One region of the Streptosporangium sp. NPDC002721 genome, then DNA from elsewhere that is predicted to be linked to it. Evidence: riboswitches for the same ligand, from Rfam matches in the RefSeq annotation. Region 1 holds a riboswitch; the other holds the start of a gene.
The links. Region 1 has a riboswitch for glycine ahead of gcvT (glycine cleavage system aminomethyltransferase GcvT). Riboswitches for the same ligand answer to the same signal wherever they lie in the genome.
Positions count from the first base shown of each region.

Region 1 (7,384 bases):
TGAGGGCCGGTCGCACCACCTGGGAGAGGGGCGAGTCGTCCCACGCCACGAGGGACAGGTCCGCGGGCACCTCCAGCCGCATCTCCTGCGCGACCGAGAGCCCGGCGACGGCCATGATGTCGTTGTCGTAGACGATCGCCGTCGGCCGGTTCGCGGCGCTGACCAGCCGCCGCGTGGCCCGCGCGCCCTCCTCGCCGGTGTAGTCGGTGTGCACGATGGAGTGACCGTCCAGGCCGAGCCCGTCGCACGCGGCGGTGAAGGCCCGGTCGCGCAGGACGGTGTGCACCAGCGCGGGCAGCCCGGCGACCCTGGCGATCCTGCGGTGGCCGAGCGCGGCGAGATACTCCACCGTCTCCCGCACGGCCGCGCCGTCGTCGGACCAGACGGGGGCGAGCGAACCGGCTCCCGACGGATGGCCGATCACCACGGCCGGCAGGGCCAGCTCCTCGATCTCGGGGACGCGCGGGTCGTCGAAGCGCAGGTCGACCAGGATGACGCCGTCGACGCGGCCCTCCCCCCACCACCTGCGGTAGACCTCCGTCTCCTGCTGATGGTCGGCCACCACCTGCAGGAGCAGGGCGTAGGAGCGGGCCGACAGCTCGCTCTCGATGCCGCTGATCAACTCCATGAAGAACGGCTCCATCCCCAGCACCCGCGCCGGGCGGCACACGGTCAGGCCGACGGCGCGGGCCCGCGCCCCGTTGAGCGCGCGCGCGGCGCTGTTGGGCTGCCAGCCGATCTCCCTGGCGATGGCCTTGATGGTGTTCCTTCTCGCCTCCGACACGCCCGGGCGGTCGTTCAGCGCGTAGGAGACCGCGACCTTGGACACCCCCGCGCGACGAGCGATGTCGGCGATCGTCGGTCGCTTCACGAGACCCCCACCTGAACCGGTTATCCGACATGTTTCCGCCGCGTACTTTACTATGCCCGCCCCGATCCTTCATGATCCCCACGGCGACAGGCCACCCGCCGTGAGCAGCGGTCACGGCCGGACATCCACGCACCCGGCCACACCGGGAGCGACGGCCGCACCCGCTCCCCGGCGGCGGGCTCGCTTAACCACTTAATCCTCGCCCCGTGCCGCGACGTCGCCCGCACCCCGGCGGCACGCCGGCCCGCCGCGGCCGGTAACGTGCGGGAGGAGCACCGGGACGGGCCCACGGCGCCAGGACATCGGTGGAAGCACGGCGAAACAGGAGATCATGTCCCGTCCCGTCATCGGTGTCACCTGCTACGTCGAGCCCGCGCGCTTCACCGTCTGGGAGACGACCGCCGCCCTCCTGCCCTACGACTACGTCGACCACGTGGCCCGCGCGGGCGGGCAGCCGGTGATCCTGCCCCCGGCGGGCGACCCCGCGACGCTGGTGGAGCGCCTGGACGGGCTGATCCTGGCCGGCGGCGGGGACGTCGGCCCGGAGCGGTACGGCCAGGAGCCGCACGAGCGGACCGGCCACGTCCGGCCGTTCCGCGACGACGCGGAGCTGGGGCTGGTCCGGGCGGCGCTGGAGCGGGGCCTGCCCTTCCTGGGCGTCTGCCGGGGCATGCAGATCCTGAACGTCGCGCTGGGCGGCACCCTCCACCAGCACCTGCCCGACGTGGTCGGCCACCCGGGGCACGCCCCGGCCCCCGGCCGCTACGGCAGGATGCCGGTGTGGTTCGCCCCCGGCAGCCGGGTCTCGAAGATCTTCGGGACCGAGACCGTGGACGTGGCCCACTACCACCACCAGGCCCTCGACCGGCTCGCCGAGGGCCTGACCGTGACCGCCCACGCCGAGGACGGCGCGATCGAGGCCGTGGAGGTGGACGACCACCCCTTCGCCGTCGCCGTCCAGTGGCACCCCGAGACCGACGACGAGTCGGCCCTGTTCGAGGCGCTGGTCCGGCACTCCGCCCCCTGACCCCGCCCTGTTCGAGGCGCTGGTCCGGCACTCCGCCCCCTGACCCCGCCCCGGGACACCCCGGGCCTCGCGGGCGGAGGACCCGCAGGCCGCAGACGGCCTCCCCGATGGGCGCGGGGGATTTCGCTCGGCCCGTGCGGGCGGTTAGGCTGGCCGGTGACACCGATGAATCCCGTGCGGGAGAGCGTCCTGACACCCAGGCCAGGACCCCTGAAGGAGCAAGCCCTCCCCGCGAACCTCTCAAGGCAAAGGACCGTGCGGGTAGGTGCCTCTGGAAAGCAGGTCCCACGGCCTCGCCGAAGGTGAAAGTCCGGTAAAACCCGGATGAAACTCTCAGGCACCCACGACAGAGGGGGAGGATGCTCTCATCTGTCCCTTGTCTGAGGTGCGCACATGTCCCGACCTACGCCGCTGCGCGGCGTGCACGAGTCCCTCGGCGCGACGCTGACCGACTTCGCGGGCTGGCTGATGCCGCTCCGCTACGGCAGCGAGTCGGCCGAGCACAACGCGGTCCGCCAGGCGGCCGGCCTGTTCGACCTCTCCCACATGGGCGAGATCTTCGTGACCGGGCCGCAGGCCGCCGAGGCCCTCGACTACGCGCTGGTCGGGCACCTCTCCGCGCTGGAGCCCGGCCGTGCCCGCTACACGATGATCGTCGACGCCGAGGGCGGCGTGCTGGACGACCTGATCGTCTACCGCCTCGCCCCCGCCGAGTTCATGGTCGTCGCCAACGCCTCCAACTACCCGCGGGTGGCCGCCGAGCTGACCGGCCGCGCCAAGGACTTCGACGCCGCGGTGGACGACCGCTCCGAGCGGTACGCGCTGGTCGCGATCCAGGGCCCGCGCTCCGCGGAGATCCTGGGCACGCTCACCGACGCCGACCTCGACGGGCTCAAGTACTACGCCGGCCTGCCCGCCGTCGTCGCGGGCCGCGAGGCTCTCATCGCCCGTACCGGCTACACCGGCGAGGACGGCTTCGAGCTGTTCGTCGCCGCCGGGGACGCCGAGGCGATCTGGACCGCCCTCACCGAGGCGGGCGCGCCGCACGGCCTGATCCCCGCGGGCCTGTCCGCCCGCGACACCCTCCGCCTGGAGGCCGGGATGCCGCTGTACGGCAACGAGCTGTCGTCCGCGCTGACCCCGTTCGACGCCGGGCTGGGCCGTGTGGTGAGGTTTGACAAGCCGGGCGACTTCGTCGGCCGGGCCGCCCTCGAATCACGCGAGGACGTCCCGCCGTCCCGCCGCCTGGTCGGTCTGATCGCGACCGGCCGCAGGGTGCCCCGGCACGGGTATTCGGTGGTGGTCGCCGGTGACGGCACGGTCGTCGGCGAGGTCACCAGCGGGGCGCCCTCCCAGTCTCTGGGTAAGCCCATCGCGATGGCCTACGTGGACAACGGCCTGTCGTCAGGACTGGCCGTCGACATCAGGGGCAGCCACGAGCCGGTCGAGGTCGTCGCGCTGCCTTTCTACAGGAGGAAAAAATGAGCAGCATTCCCGAGGAACTGCACTACACCAAGGAACACGAGTGGATCTCCGGCATCGATGACGGCCTGACCCTCACCGTCGGGATCACCGCCTACGCCGCCGAGGCGCTGGGCGACGTGGTCTTCGTGCAGATCCTCCCCGAGGTCGGTTCGACGATCACCGCCGGTGACGCGGTCGGCGAGGTCGAGTCGACCAAGTCGGTGAGCGACATCTTCGCGCCGGTCTCCGGCGAGGTCGTCGAGGTCAACCAGGCCGTCGTGGACGACCCCTCGCTGGTCAACAACGACCCCTACGCCGACGGCTGGCTGTTCCGCGTACGCCTTGAGGGCTCCGCCGACGACCTGCTGTCGCCGGAGGAGTACGCCGCGCTCACCTCGGGTGAGTCCTAAGCCTCTCCCCCTCGCGTCACGGCCACGCGCGTCCGGAGGGCGCGCGTGGCCGTCCACGCTGGAAGGATTCAGATGACGATCAGCGTCTTCGATCTCTTCAAGATCGGAATCGGCCCGTCCAGCTCGCACACCGGCGGCCCGATGGCCGCCGCCCACAAGTTCGCCCGCGGCCTCCACCAGGACGGGCTGCTGGAGAAGACCGCCCGGGTGAGCGCCATTCTGTACGGCTCGCTGGGCCTGACCGGCAAGGGCCACGGCAGCGACAAGGCCGTGCTGCTCGGCCTGTCCGGGGAGAAGCCCGAGCTGGTCGACGTCGACACCGTCGACGAGCGGCTGGCCGCCATGCGCGGGTCCGGCACCCTCTCCCTGTACGGCTCCCGCGAGATCCCCTTCGTCATCGGCGAGGATCTCGTCTTCGAACGCAAGATCTCGCTCCCCGGTCACCCCAACGGCATGCGATTCACCGCGCTGTCCGAGTCGGGCGAGACGATCCGCGAGAAGGTCTACTACTCGGTGGGCGGCGGCTTCGTCGTCGACGAGAACGCCACCGGCGCCGACCGGATCAAGCCCGACGACACCGTCCTGCCGTACCCCTTCACCACGGCCGCGGAGCTGCTCGCCCAGTGCGCGGAGACCGGGCTGTCGATCTCCGGGCTGATGCTGGAGAACGAGCGGGCGTTCGGCCGCACCGAGGCCGAGATCCGCGAACAGCTGCTCGTGCTGTGGCGGGTCATGAGCGAGTGCGTGCGGCGCGGCATCGGCAAGGAGGGCGTGCTGCCCGGCGGCCTGAAGGTCCGCCGCCGCGCCCATCAGCTCCACCGGCAGCTGCGGAGCGAGTCGGCGGAGAAGGACTCGCTGCAGACGATGGACTGGGTCTCGCTGTTCGCCCTCGCGGTCAACGAGGAGAACGCCGCCGGGGGCCGCATCGTCACCGCGCCCACCAACGGCGCCGCGGGCATCATCCCGGCCGTGCTCACCTACTACGACCGCTTCACGAAGGACCCCGACGACGAGGGCGTGATCCGCTTCCTGCTGACCGCGGGGGCGATCGGCGTGCTGTTCAAGGAGAACGCCTCCATCTCCGGCGCCGAGGTCGGCTGCCAGGGCGAGGTCGGCTCAGCCTGCTCGATGGCCGCCGCCGGGCTCACCGAGGTGATGGGCGGGACCCCCGAGCAGGTCGAGAACGCCGCCGAGATCGGTATCGAGCACAACCTCGGGCTGACCTGCGACCCGATCGGCGGCCTGGTGCAGATCCCGTGCATCGAGCGCAACGCGGTCGCCTCGATCAAGGCCATCGCCGCCGCCAGGATCGCGATGCGCGGCGACGGCCGCCACTTCGTCTCGCTGGACAAGGCCATCAAGACGATGCGCGACACCGGGCGCGACATGCTCGACAAGTACAAGGAGACCAGCCGGGGAGGGCTCGCGGTGAACGTCATCGAGTGCTGAGCGGGCCCTCGGCGACCGGGCCGGGGACGAAGGGCACAGACTCCCGGTTGCCAGGAGGCCCGGGCACGGGACGCCACGGGCCCCCGGCGTGGGGGTCCCGGCGGGGAGACCACGGATCCCTGACCGGCCGGGGGACAGAGCCGCAGGCCCCCGGGAACATACAACTCGATCCCTACCAAATTTCGCATCACGTGCAAGACCCTCTGATCCCACGCCTATGCTGGGTGGCCATGTGCGCGGGACTCGGGAGGTCGCGGTGGTAACGGGAACGCACCCGGCAAGCCGTTCCCGTCGCTCCCAGCACCCCGCGAACCCCTCCCGTCCCCTGCGCGTGCTCCGCTTCATGCGGTCGCACTGGCTCTTCATGACCGCCCTGCTGGCGGGTGGCGGCCTGCGGGTCCTCGCCATGCTCGGCTACCGGCCCGCCCTGTGGTTCTGGGCCGACTCCTTCGTCTACCTGAACGCGGGGCTCGACCCCCGCCCCCTGGAGTCCCGTCCCGCGGGCTACGCGCTGTTCCTGTGGGTCCTCAAGCCGCTGGCCAGCGTCCCCGCCGTGGTCGCGGTGCAGCACCTGCTCGGACTGGTCGTGGCCGTCTGCGTCTACCTGCTGCTGCGCAGGCTGGGCGGGCTGCCGGGGTGGGGCGCGACGCTCGCCACGCTGCCGGTGCTGCTGGACGCCTACCAGCTCCAGCTCGAACACCTCGTCATGGCGGACCTGCTCTTCCAGTTCCTGGCGGTGCTGGCGGTCACGCTGCTGCTGTGGCGGCGGCGCCCCGCGGCGTGGGTCGCGGCGCTGGCCGGAGCGCTGCTGGCCGCGGCGACCGTCACCCGCACGATCGGGCTGCCGCTGATCGCCGTGGCGCTGGTCTGCATGGTGATCCGCCGGGCCGGGTGGCGGGCGGTCGCCGCCGCGACGCTGGCCGCCGCCATCGGCCTGGGCTCGTACGCGGCCTGGTTCAGGGCCGAGCACGGCAACTTCGGGCTGACCAGGGGGAACGCCTTCCTCTGGGCGCGGACGATGACCTTCGCCGACTGCGACAGGATCCACCCGGCCGGTCCCGAGGCGGCCCTGTGCCCCGTCGAGCCGCTCGGGCAGCGGGCGGCGCCGCCGGTCTACATCTGGGACGGCAAGTCACCGCTGAACAAGGTCAAGGGCAGCTGGGCGGAGCGCGACGCGCTCGCGGGCTCCTTCGCCACCCAGGCGATCATGGCCCAGCCGTTCGACTTCCTGCGGGCGGGGCTGGCGGACGCGGCCCACATCTTCGACTGGAACCGGCGCGTCTACCCGGCTCCCGGGCCGCAGAGCGCCTACGTCTTCCCCGACACCGTGCGGCCCTTCTCCTCGGGGGCCGCCTCGCAGGGCAAGACCGCCGAGCAGCTGACCGTGGCCTACCAGGGCACGTCGGGGGCGCCGGTGATGGTCGAGCCGTACGCGGGCTGGCTGCGCGGCTACCAGGAGTACGCCTTCGTGCGGGGCCCGTACCTCGCGGTGATCCTGCTGGTCGGCCTGGTCGGCGTGCTGACGCGGCTGCGGCGGCTCGGCGGCGTGGTGCTGCTGCCCTGGGCGGCGGGGACGATGCTGCTGATCCTGCCGCCCTTCATCGCGGCCTTCGACCACCGCTACGTCATCCCCGCCCTCCCGCTGGCCTGCCTGGCCGCCGGACTGGCCTTCGGGGTCAGGAACGAGTCCGAGGCCGGGAACGGGGAGAACGCCCCCGCGACGGCGGCCGGGGACCCGGACGAGGGCCCGCCGTACGAGGGCCCCGACGGGATCCCGCCGCCGTACGACACGACGGCCGAGCGGCCGGTGTACGCGAGCCCCGTCGGGGAGACGGGGTACGGGGCGTACGACGGGCAGGCGTACCGGAGCACCGCGTACGGGAACACCACCTACGGGGACGCGACGGACCGCCCGGTGTACGGCGCGACGGGCGAGCGACCGGTGTTCGGGAGCACGGGCGAACGGCCGGTGTACGGCGCGACGGGTGAACGACCCGCGTTCGGGGGCACGGGCGAACGGCCGGTGTCCGGGAGGTCAGCGGCGGCGGACGTGCAGGCGAACCAGCACGCCGAGTTCTACCTCCCCGAGCGCCCGTCGGACCTTCCCCACCGCGTCCCTGTTCAGCCTCGCGACGAGTTTGCCGACGTCGGTCCCGGGCGCGC
Region 1 covers NZ_JBIAQI010000039.1:60,214-67,597, forward strand. The annotation lists gene ACFYWM_RS39625 (LacI family DNA-binding transcriptional regulator) at 1-871, opposite strand, end outside; gene ACFYWM_RS39630 (gamma-glutamyl-gamma-aminobutyrate hydrolase family protein) at 1,203-1,898, shown strand; glycine riboswitch at 2,066-2,164, shown strand; glycine riboswitch at 2,167-2,251, shown strand; gene gcvT (glycine cleavage system aminomethyltransferase GcvT) at 2,292-3,383, shown strand; gene gcvH (glycine cleavage system protein GcvH) at 3,380-3,772, shown strand; gene ACFYWM_RS39645 (L-serine ammonia-lyase) at 3,845-5,221, shown strand; gene ACFYWM_RS39650 (hypothetical protein) at 5,565-7,384, shown strand, end outside.

Region 2 (7,384 bases), on a different contig from region 1:
CCGCGACTCCTCCCGCGCGGCGCGGGCGCTGAAGCGGGCCGTGATCAGCGCCCTGAACGCCAGCGCGATCAAGGTGCTCGACCTGGAGGCGTCCCCGCTGCCGGTGGCCCGCTTCCACACCGCCAGGGAGAACGCCGTCGGCGGCATCGCGCTGCGCACCACCCCCGGCGACCCGCAGAGCGTCGACATCGTCTTCATGGACGAGCACGGCGCGGACCTGTCCCCGGCGGCCCAGCGCAAGCTGGACCGGGTCTTCTCCCGGCAGGAGTTCCGCCGCGCCTTCCCCGGGGAGATCGCCGAGCTGAGCTTCCCCGCCCGCGCGGTGGAGGACTACACGCACGAGCTGCTGCGCCTGATCGACATCAGCGGGGTGCGCGACGCCGACATGAAGGTCGTGGTCGACTGCGCCGGAGGCACCTCCTCGCTGGTGCTGCCCAGCCTGCTGGGCCGGGTCGGGGTGGACGTGCTGACCGTCAACAACCGGCTGGACGACGCCTCGCCCACCGAGACCCTCGCCGAGCGCCGCCGCGACCTGCAACGCCTGTCGGAGCTCGTCAGCTCCTCCAGGGCGGCCTTCGGGGTGCGCTTCGACCCGGTGGGGGAGCGGGTCGCGCTGGTGGACGAGATGGGCCAGCTGATCAGCGAGGAGCGCGCCCTGCTGGTGGTGCTCGACCTGGTCGCCGCCGAGCGGCGCGGCGGCAGGGTGGCGCTGCCGGTCACCACCACCCGGGTGGCCGAGCAGGTCTGCAGGTTCCACGGCGTCCAGGCCGAGTGGACCTCCACCGCGATCGACGCGCTCACCGCCGCCGCCAGGGGGCCGGAGATGATCTTCGCGGCCGACGGGCGCGGCGGCTTCATCGTGCCCGAGTTCGGGCCCACGGTGGACGGCCTGGCGGTGTTCCTGCGCCTGCTGGGCCTGGTCGCCAGGACCCGGCTCTCGCTCAGCCAGATCGACGCCAGGATCCCCGAGGCCAAGCTGCTGCGCCGGACCGTGCCGACCCCCTGGGCGGCCAAGGGCGCGGTGATGCGCTCGGTCATCGAGGCCGCCGAGCACTACCGCATCGACACCACCGACGGGGTACGGGTCGTCGCCGAGGACGGCAGCTGGACCCTGGTGCTGCCCGACCCGACGGAGGCGGTCACCCACCTGTGGGCCGAGGGGTTCGACGTCGACTCCGCGCAGACCCTGATCGAGCACTGGGCACGGGTGGTCGAGGAGGCCGCGGGCGGCTGACGGCCCGCCCCGCCCCCGGCCCGACCCTCAGCCCGACCCCCGCCCCGCCCCACAGCCTGACCCCCGGCCCGGCCCCGGACCGGCACGCCGGAGGCGTGAGGGGGCGAACGGCGCCTCGGGGCACGGGAGCCGGCGGACCGGCCGCGACCGGGAGAGCGCGGCGGTCCCCCGGGGCGCGGGAGGGCGTGAACGGGGCCGGAAGGCGCGCGGGAAAGGGCCCCGGCGGGGGCTCCGGGCCGAGCGGTTGCCACAAACACAGCGCGGCACCATGGACCGGGGACAGTGCCCCACTGTAACTTTGTCACCGACCGTACCCGCGGTTCAGCGTCAACCTTGACCTTCGCGCCTCATCACTGTATGTTGCGGCATTCGCAGTCCGAGAAAACACTTGAGAAGCGAAGAAGCGAGGCGCGCATCACTGAGCACCGTTGCCGCGTCTTCGCGGTAGGAGGCCGAGCCGATCGATGCCGAGCGTCTACTGCACGCAGTGCGGTCATGCCAACCCTGAGGATGCCCGTTTCTGTTCACGATGCGGGTCGCCGCTTACCAAAGCCGAGACCCCCGGAGACAGCACATCGACGATCTCCCTCTCCGGGATCGAGGCCTACGAGGCGGAGACAGGTGAGACGCTTCTCGCCGAACGGCAGGCAGTCGAGCAGTTGCCCCCGGGCACGGCGCTGCTGGTCGCGATGCGCGGCCCCAATGCCGGCAGCCGGTTCCTGCTCGACAGCGACCTCACCACCGTGGGCCGTCACCCCGAGAGCGACATCTTCCTCGACGACATCACGGTCTCGCGCCGCCACGTGGAGTTCTACCGGCGCGGCGGCGGGGTGTTCACCGTCCGCGACGTCGGCAGCCTGAACGGCACGTACGTGAACCGCGAGCGCATCGAGGAGGTCCCGCTGTACGGCGGGGACGAGGTGCAGATCGGCAAGTTCCGCCTCGTCTTCCTCACCCGCGGCGCCGCTGGAGGATGATGAGCTCGCAGGCCGCTCGTGCGCACATGAGCATCGGGGAGGTGCTCGCTCTCCTGCAGGGCGAGTTCCCCGATGTCAGCATCTCCAAGATTCGTTTCCTGGAGGGCGAGGGGCTTATCGAGCCGGAGCGCAGTCCCTCCGGTTACCGCAAGTTCAGCTACGCCGACGTCGAGCGGCTCCGTTACATCCTCAGCGAGCAGCGTGACCGCTACCTGCCGCTACGCGTGATCAAGGATCATCTGGAGGCGGCCGACCGCGAGGAGCGGCCGGCCGCCCGGCCGCGTGCCGTCCCCGACGACGCTCCCCCCGAGGTCAGGCTCACCCGGGAGGAGCTGCTCGCCGCCGCCGAGCTCGACGAGGAGACCCTCGCCGAGCTGGAGGACTACGGCCTGCTGGCCGCCGTGGCCCGCTACTACGACGCCGAGGCGCTGGCCGTGGCCCGCAGCGTCGGGGCCCTGGCCGCCTTCGGCCTGCGGGCCCGCCACCTGAGGGCCGTCAAGGCCGCCGCGGAGCGCGAGGCCGGGCTGGTCGAGCAGGCCGTCGCCCCGCTCCTGCGCCGCCGCGGGCCCGGCGCCATCGACCAGGCCGACGAGACGGCGAGGGAGATCTCCGGCCTGCTGCTGGAATTGCACGCCTCTCTGCTGCGTTCCGGCGTTCGTGGGGCCCTGGGCCGGTGAGAACCTGACCAGGCACTCGTACCCCCACGAGTGTTACGTTGAACAAACCGGTCGGAATCCAGCGAAGACGGAGCAGCCCGTGTTGCAGATGGAGGTCGTGGGCGTTCGAGTAGAGATGCCCTCCAACCAGCCGATCGTCTTGCTGAAAGAGACACATGGGGAGCGTTACCTACCTATCTGGATCGGCATGACGGAAGCCACGGCGATAGCCATGGCCCAGGCCGAGGAACCACCACCCCGGCCGCTCACCCATGACCTGTTCCGCGACGTGCTCGATGGGCTGGGAGTCCGGCTGAGCACGGTCAACATCGTCGCCCTGCGCGACGGCATCTTCTTCGCGGACCTCGTGTTCTCCAACGGGGTCGAGGTGAGCGCGCGTCCCTCCGACTCGATCGCCTTGGCACTTCGCACCGGCGCACGTATCTTCGCGAGTGAGGACGTGGTCCGGGAGGCCGGGGTGATCATCCCCGACGACCAGGAGGACGAGGTGGAGAAGTTCAGGGAGTTCCTTGACACGATCACGCCCGAGGACTTCGGCCGCGCGGGGTAGGAATTTCGGTGCATTTACGCTTCACGACGCGCCGGGTGGGGTCGTTGACTGGACTTGGCCCCAGTCCTACGGTGCAAGTGAAACCCGCGGTCGTGCGTAAACCCCCAGATCAGGCCGTGGGATGAGAGAAAGCCGGAGGTCCGCGTGGCGGTCAGCAGCGGCGAGGGTAGAAACGCCGACCAGGATGACCCGGAACGGCGCCAGTCGGCACGTCAGCGCGCGGGTGAAGAGGGTCTGCTGTTCGACGGGCAACCGGTGAAGGTGCCCTCCGACATCGGATACCGGGGCCCCACGGCCTGTTCCGCGGCCGGCATCACCTACCGGCAGCTCGACTACTGGGCGCGCACCGGCCTGGTCGAGCCCACCGTCCGGGCCGCCCACGGTTCCGGCTCCCAGCGGCTGTACGGCTTTCGCGACATCCTGGTCCTCAAGGTCGTCAAGCGGCTCCTCGACACCGGCGTCTCCCTCCAGCAGATCCGCATCGCCGTGCAGCACCTGCGCGACAGGGGCGTCAACGACCTGGCCGGCATCACCCTCATGAGCGACGGGGTGAGCGTCTACGAGTGCACCTCGCCCGACGAGGTCATCGACCTGCTCCAGGGCGGGCAGGGAGTCTTCGGGATAGCCCTGGGACGGGTGTGGCAGGAGGTGGAGGGCTCCCTGGCCGATCTGCCCGGCGAACGCGCGGAGTCGAGCGAGGGCCCTTTAGGAGATCATCAGGCCGATGAGCTGGCCCGCCGTCGCAGAGCACGACGAACCGGGTAAACTCGGACTTGCCACTGACCCTGTGCGGGAGAGACCCCGACCGCGATCGGGGCGCCGAAGGAGCAACCTCCCCGGAATCTCTCAGGCACCCGGTACCGCACGGACGAGGCAACTCTGGAAAGCAGGCGCGCTCGCCAGGCGCGCCTCACCGACGGTGCAAGCCGCCTCATATGGGGCAGGTGAAGCTCTCAGGTCACGACCCGCGACGACGGTCGTGATGACAGAGGGGGAGACCAGGCATACGCCCGCGCCCAGCGCCGGTCTCCACCCCGTCCCGGGAGGCTCCACCAATGACCGACCTGTCATCGCTCAGCGAACTCGGCTCCCCCCCGTTCGCGACCCGCCACATAGGACCGGACGACGCCGGCCAGGCCCGCATGCTGGAGGCGGTCGGATTCGCCTCCGTCGCCGACCTGGTCGCGGTGGCCGTACCCGAGGCGATCCGCTCCTCCGGGCGGCTGAGCCTGCCCCCGGCGGCCGGGGAGTCCGAGACCCTCGCCGAGCTGCGCGTCCTCGCCGGGCGCAACACCGTGCTCACCTCGATGATCGGCCTGGGGTACCACGACACGATCACCCCGGGCGTCATCCGCCGCAACCTCCTGGAGAACCCGGGCTGGTACACCGCGTACACGCCCTACCAGCCGGAGATCTCCCAGGGCCGCCTGGAGGCCCTGATCAACTTCCAGACCGTCGTCTCCGACCTGACCGCCCTCGACGTGGCCGGGGCCTCCCTGCTGGACGAGGCCACCGCCGCCGCCGAGGCGATGACCCTGGCCCGCCGCGCGGGCCGCAGCCCCTCGAAGGTGTTCGTGGTGGACGCCGACGCGCTGCCGCAGACCAAGGCGGTGCTGCGCACCCGCGCCGAGCCGCTCGGCATCGAGCTGGTCGAGAGCGACTTCACCGCCGAGCTGCCCGAGTGCTTCGGGGTGCTCGTGCAGTACCCCGGCGCCAGCGGCAGGATCCGCGACTTCCGCGCGATCGCCGACGCCGCCCACGCGCGCGGCGCCCAGGTGGTCGCCGCCGCCGACCTGCTGGCCCTCACCGTCCTGGCCGCGCCCGGCGAGCTCGGCGCCGACATCGCGGTCGGCTCCTCCCAGCGCTTCGGCGTCCCCCTCGGCTTCGGCGGGCCGCACGCCGCCTACATGGCGGTCCGCGACGGCCTCCAGCGCCAGCTGCCGGGCCGCCTGGTGGGCGTCTCCCAGGACGCCGACCGGCGCCCCGCGTACCGGCTCGCGCTGCAGACCCGCGAGCAGCACATCCGCCGGGAGAAGGCCACCAGCAACATCTGCACCGCTCAGGTGCTGCTCGCCGTGATCGCCGGCATGTACGCCGTCTACCACGGTCCCGAGGGCCTGCGCAGGATCGGCCGGCGCACCCACCGGCACGCCGTCGTACTCGCCGAGGGCCTGCGCCAGGGCGGCGTGGAGGTGGTGCACGACACCTTCTTCGACACCGTGCTCGCCCGGGTGCCCGGCCGGGCCGGGGCGGTCGTCGCCGCGGCCCGCGACAACGGGGTGAACCTGCGCCTGGTCGACGCCGACCACGTGGGCGTCACCTGCGACGAGAGGACCGAGCTCCTGCACCTGGAGCAGGTCCTGGCCGCCTTCGAGGTGAGCGGCGCCGTGCTCGCCGACCTCGACGCCGCCGCGCACGACGCGCTGCCCGCCGCGCTGGCGCGCACCAGCGACTACCTGACCCACCCGGTCTTCCACAGCCACCGCTCCGAGACGGCCATGCTGCGCTACCTGCGCAGGCTCCAGGACAAGGACATCGCGCTCGACCGGTCGATGATCCCGCTGGGCTCCTGCACCATGAAGCTCAACGCGACCACCGAGATGGAGCCGATCACCTGGCCGGAGTTCGCCGGGCTGCACCCCTACGCGCCCGAGGACCAGGCCGCCGGCTACATCGAGCTGATCGGGGAGCTGGAGCGCTGGCTGGCCGAGGTCACCGGCTACGACGCCGTGTCGCTCCAGCCGAACGCCGGCTCCCAGGGCGAGTTCGCCGGGCTCCTGGCGATCCGCGCCTACCACACCGCGCGCGGGGACTCGGACCGCGACGTCTGCCTGATCCCCTCCTCCGCGCACGGCACCAACGCCGCGAGCGCCGTCATGGCGGGCATGCGGGTGGCGGTGGTCGCCTGTGACGACCAGGGCAACGTGGACGTCGACGACCTCGTCGCGAAGATCGACAAGCACCGCGAGCGGCTTGCCGCGATCATGGTGACCTACCCGTCCACGCACGGCGTGTACGAGGAGACGATCGTCCGGATCTGCGAGCTGGTGCACGAGGCCGGCGGGCAGGTCTACGTCGACGGCGCCAACCTCAACGCGCTGGTCGGCCTGGCCAGGCCGGGGGAGTTCGGGGCGGACGTCTCCCACCTGAACCTGCACAAGACCTTCTGCATCCCGCACGGCGGCGGCGGCCCCGGCGTCGGCCCGGTCGCGGTCCGCGCCCACCTGGCCGAGTACCTGCCCGGCCACCCGCTGCGCGAGGGCACCGCGGTCGGCCCGGTCTCGGCGGCCCCGTACGGCTCCGCGGGCATCCTGCCCATCTCCTGGGCCTACATCCGGATGATGGGCGCCGACGGCTTGAAGGCGGCCACCGAGCAGGCCATCCTGTCGGCCAACTACCTGGCCCGCAGGCTCAGCCCCCACTACCCGGTCCTCTACACCGGCCGGGGCGGCCTCGTCGCCCACGAGTGCATCGTGGACCTGCGCCAGATCACCAAGGAGACCGGCGTGACGGTCGACGACGTGGCCAAGCGCCTCATCGACTACGGCTTCCACGCCCCGACCATGTCCTTCCCGGTGGCCGGCACGCTGATGATCGAGCCGACCGAGAGCGAGGACCTGGCCGAGCTCGACCGGTTCTGCGAGGCGATGATCGCGATCCGCGAGGAGATCGCGAAGGTCGCCTCCGGGGCGTACGACAAGACCGACAACCCGCTGCGCAACGCCCCGCACACGGCCGACAGCCTCGTCGCCGACGAGTGGAGCCACCCCTACGGCCGCACCGAGGCGGCCTACCCGCTGCCGTCGGTGCGCGAGGGCAAGTACTGGTCGCCGGTCCGCCGTATCGACCAGGCCTACGGCGACCGCAACCTGGTCTGCTCCTGCCCCCCGCTGGAGGCGTACGAGGACTGATCGCCGCGAGAGCGGAAACCTCGCGCGAACCTCGC
Region 2 covers NZ_JBIAQI010000005.1:342,682-350,065, reverse strand. The annotation lists gene ACFYWM_RS09215 (sugar phosphate nucleotidyltransferase) at 1-1,234, shown strand, start outside; gene ACFYWM_RS09210 (FHA domain-containing protein) at 1,699-2,211, shown strand; gene ACFYWM_RS09205 (MerR family transcriptional regulator) at 2,211-2,888, shown strand; gene ACFYWM_RS09200 (bifunctional nuclease family protein) at 2,968-3,438, shown strand; gene ACFYWM_RS09195 (MerR family transcriptional regulator) at 3,583-4,203, shown strand; glycine riboswitch at 4,219-4,311, shown strand; gene gcvP (aminomethyl-transferring glycine dehydrogenase) at 4,494-7,349, shown strand.
Region 2: it holds a riboswitch for glycine, as region 1 does, so the genes downstream of both, gcvP (aminomethyl-transferring glycine dehydrogenase) here and gcvT (glycine cleavage system aminomethyltransferase GcvT) in region 1, are expected to answer to the same signal.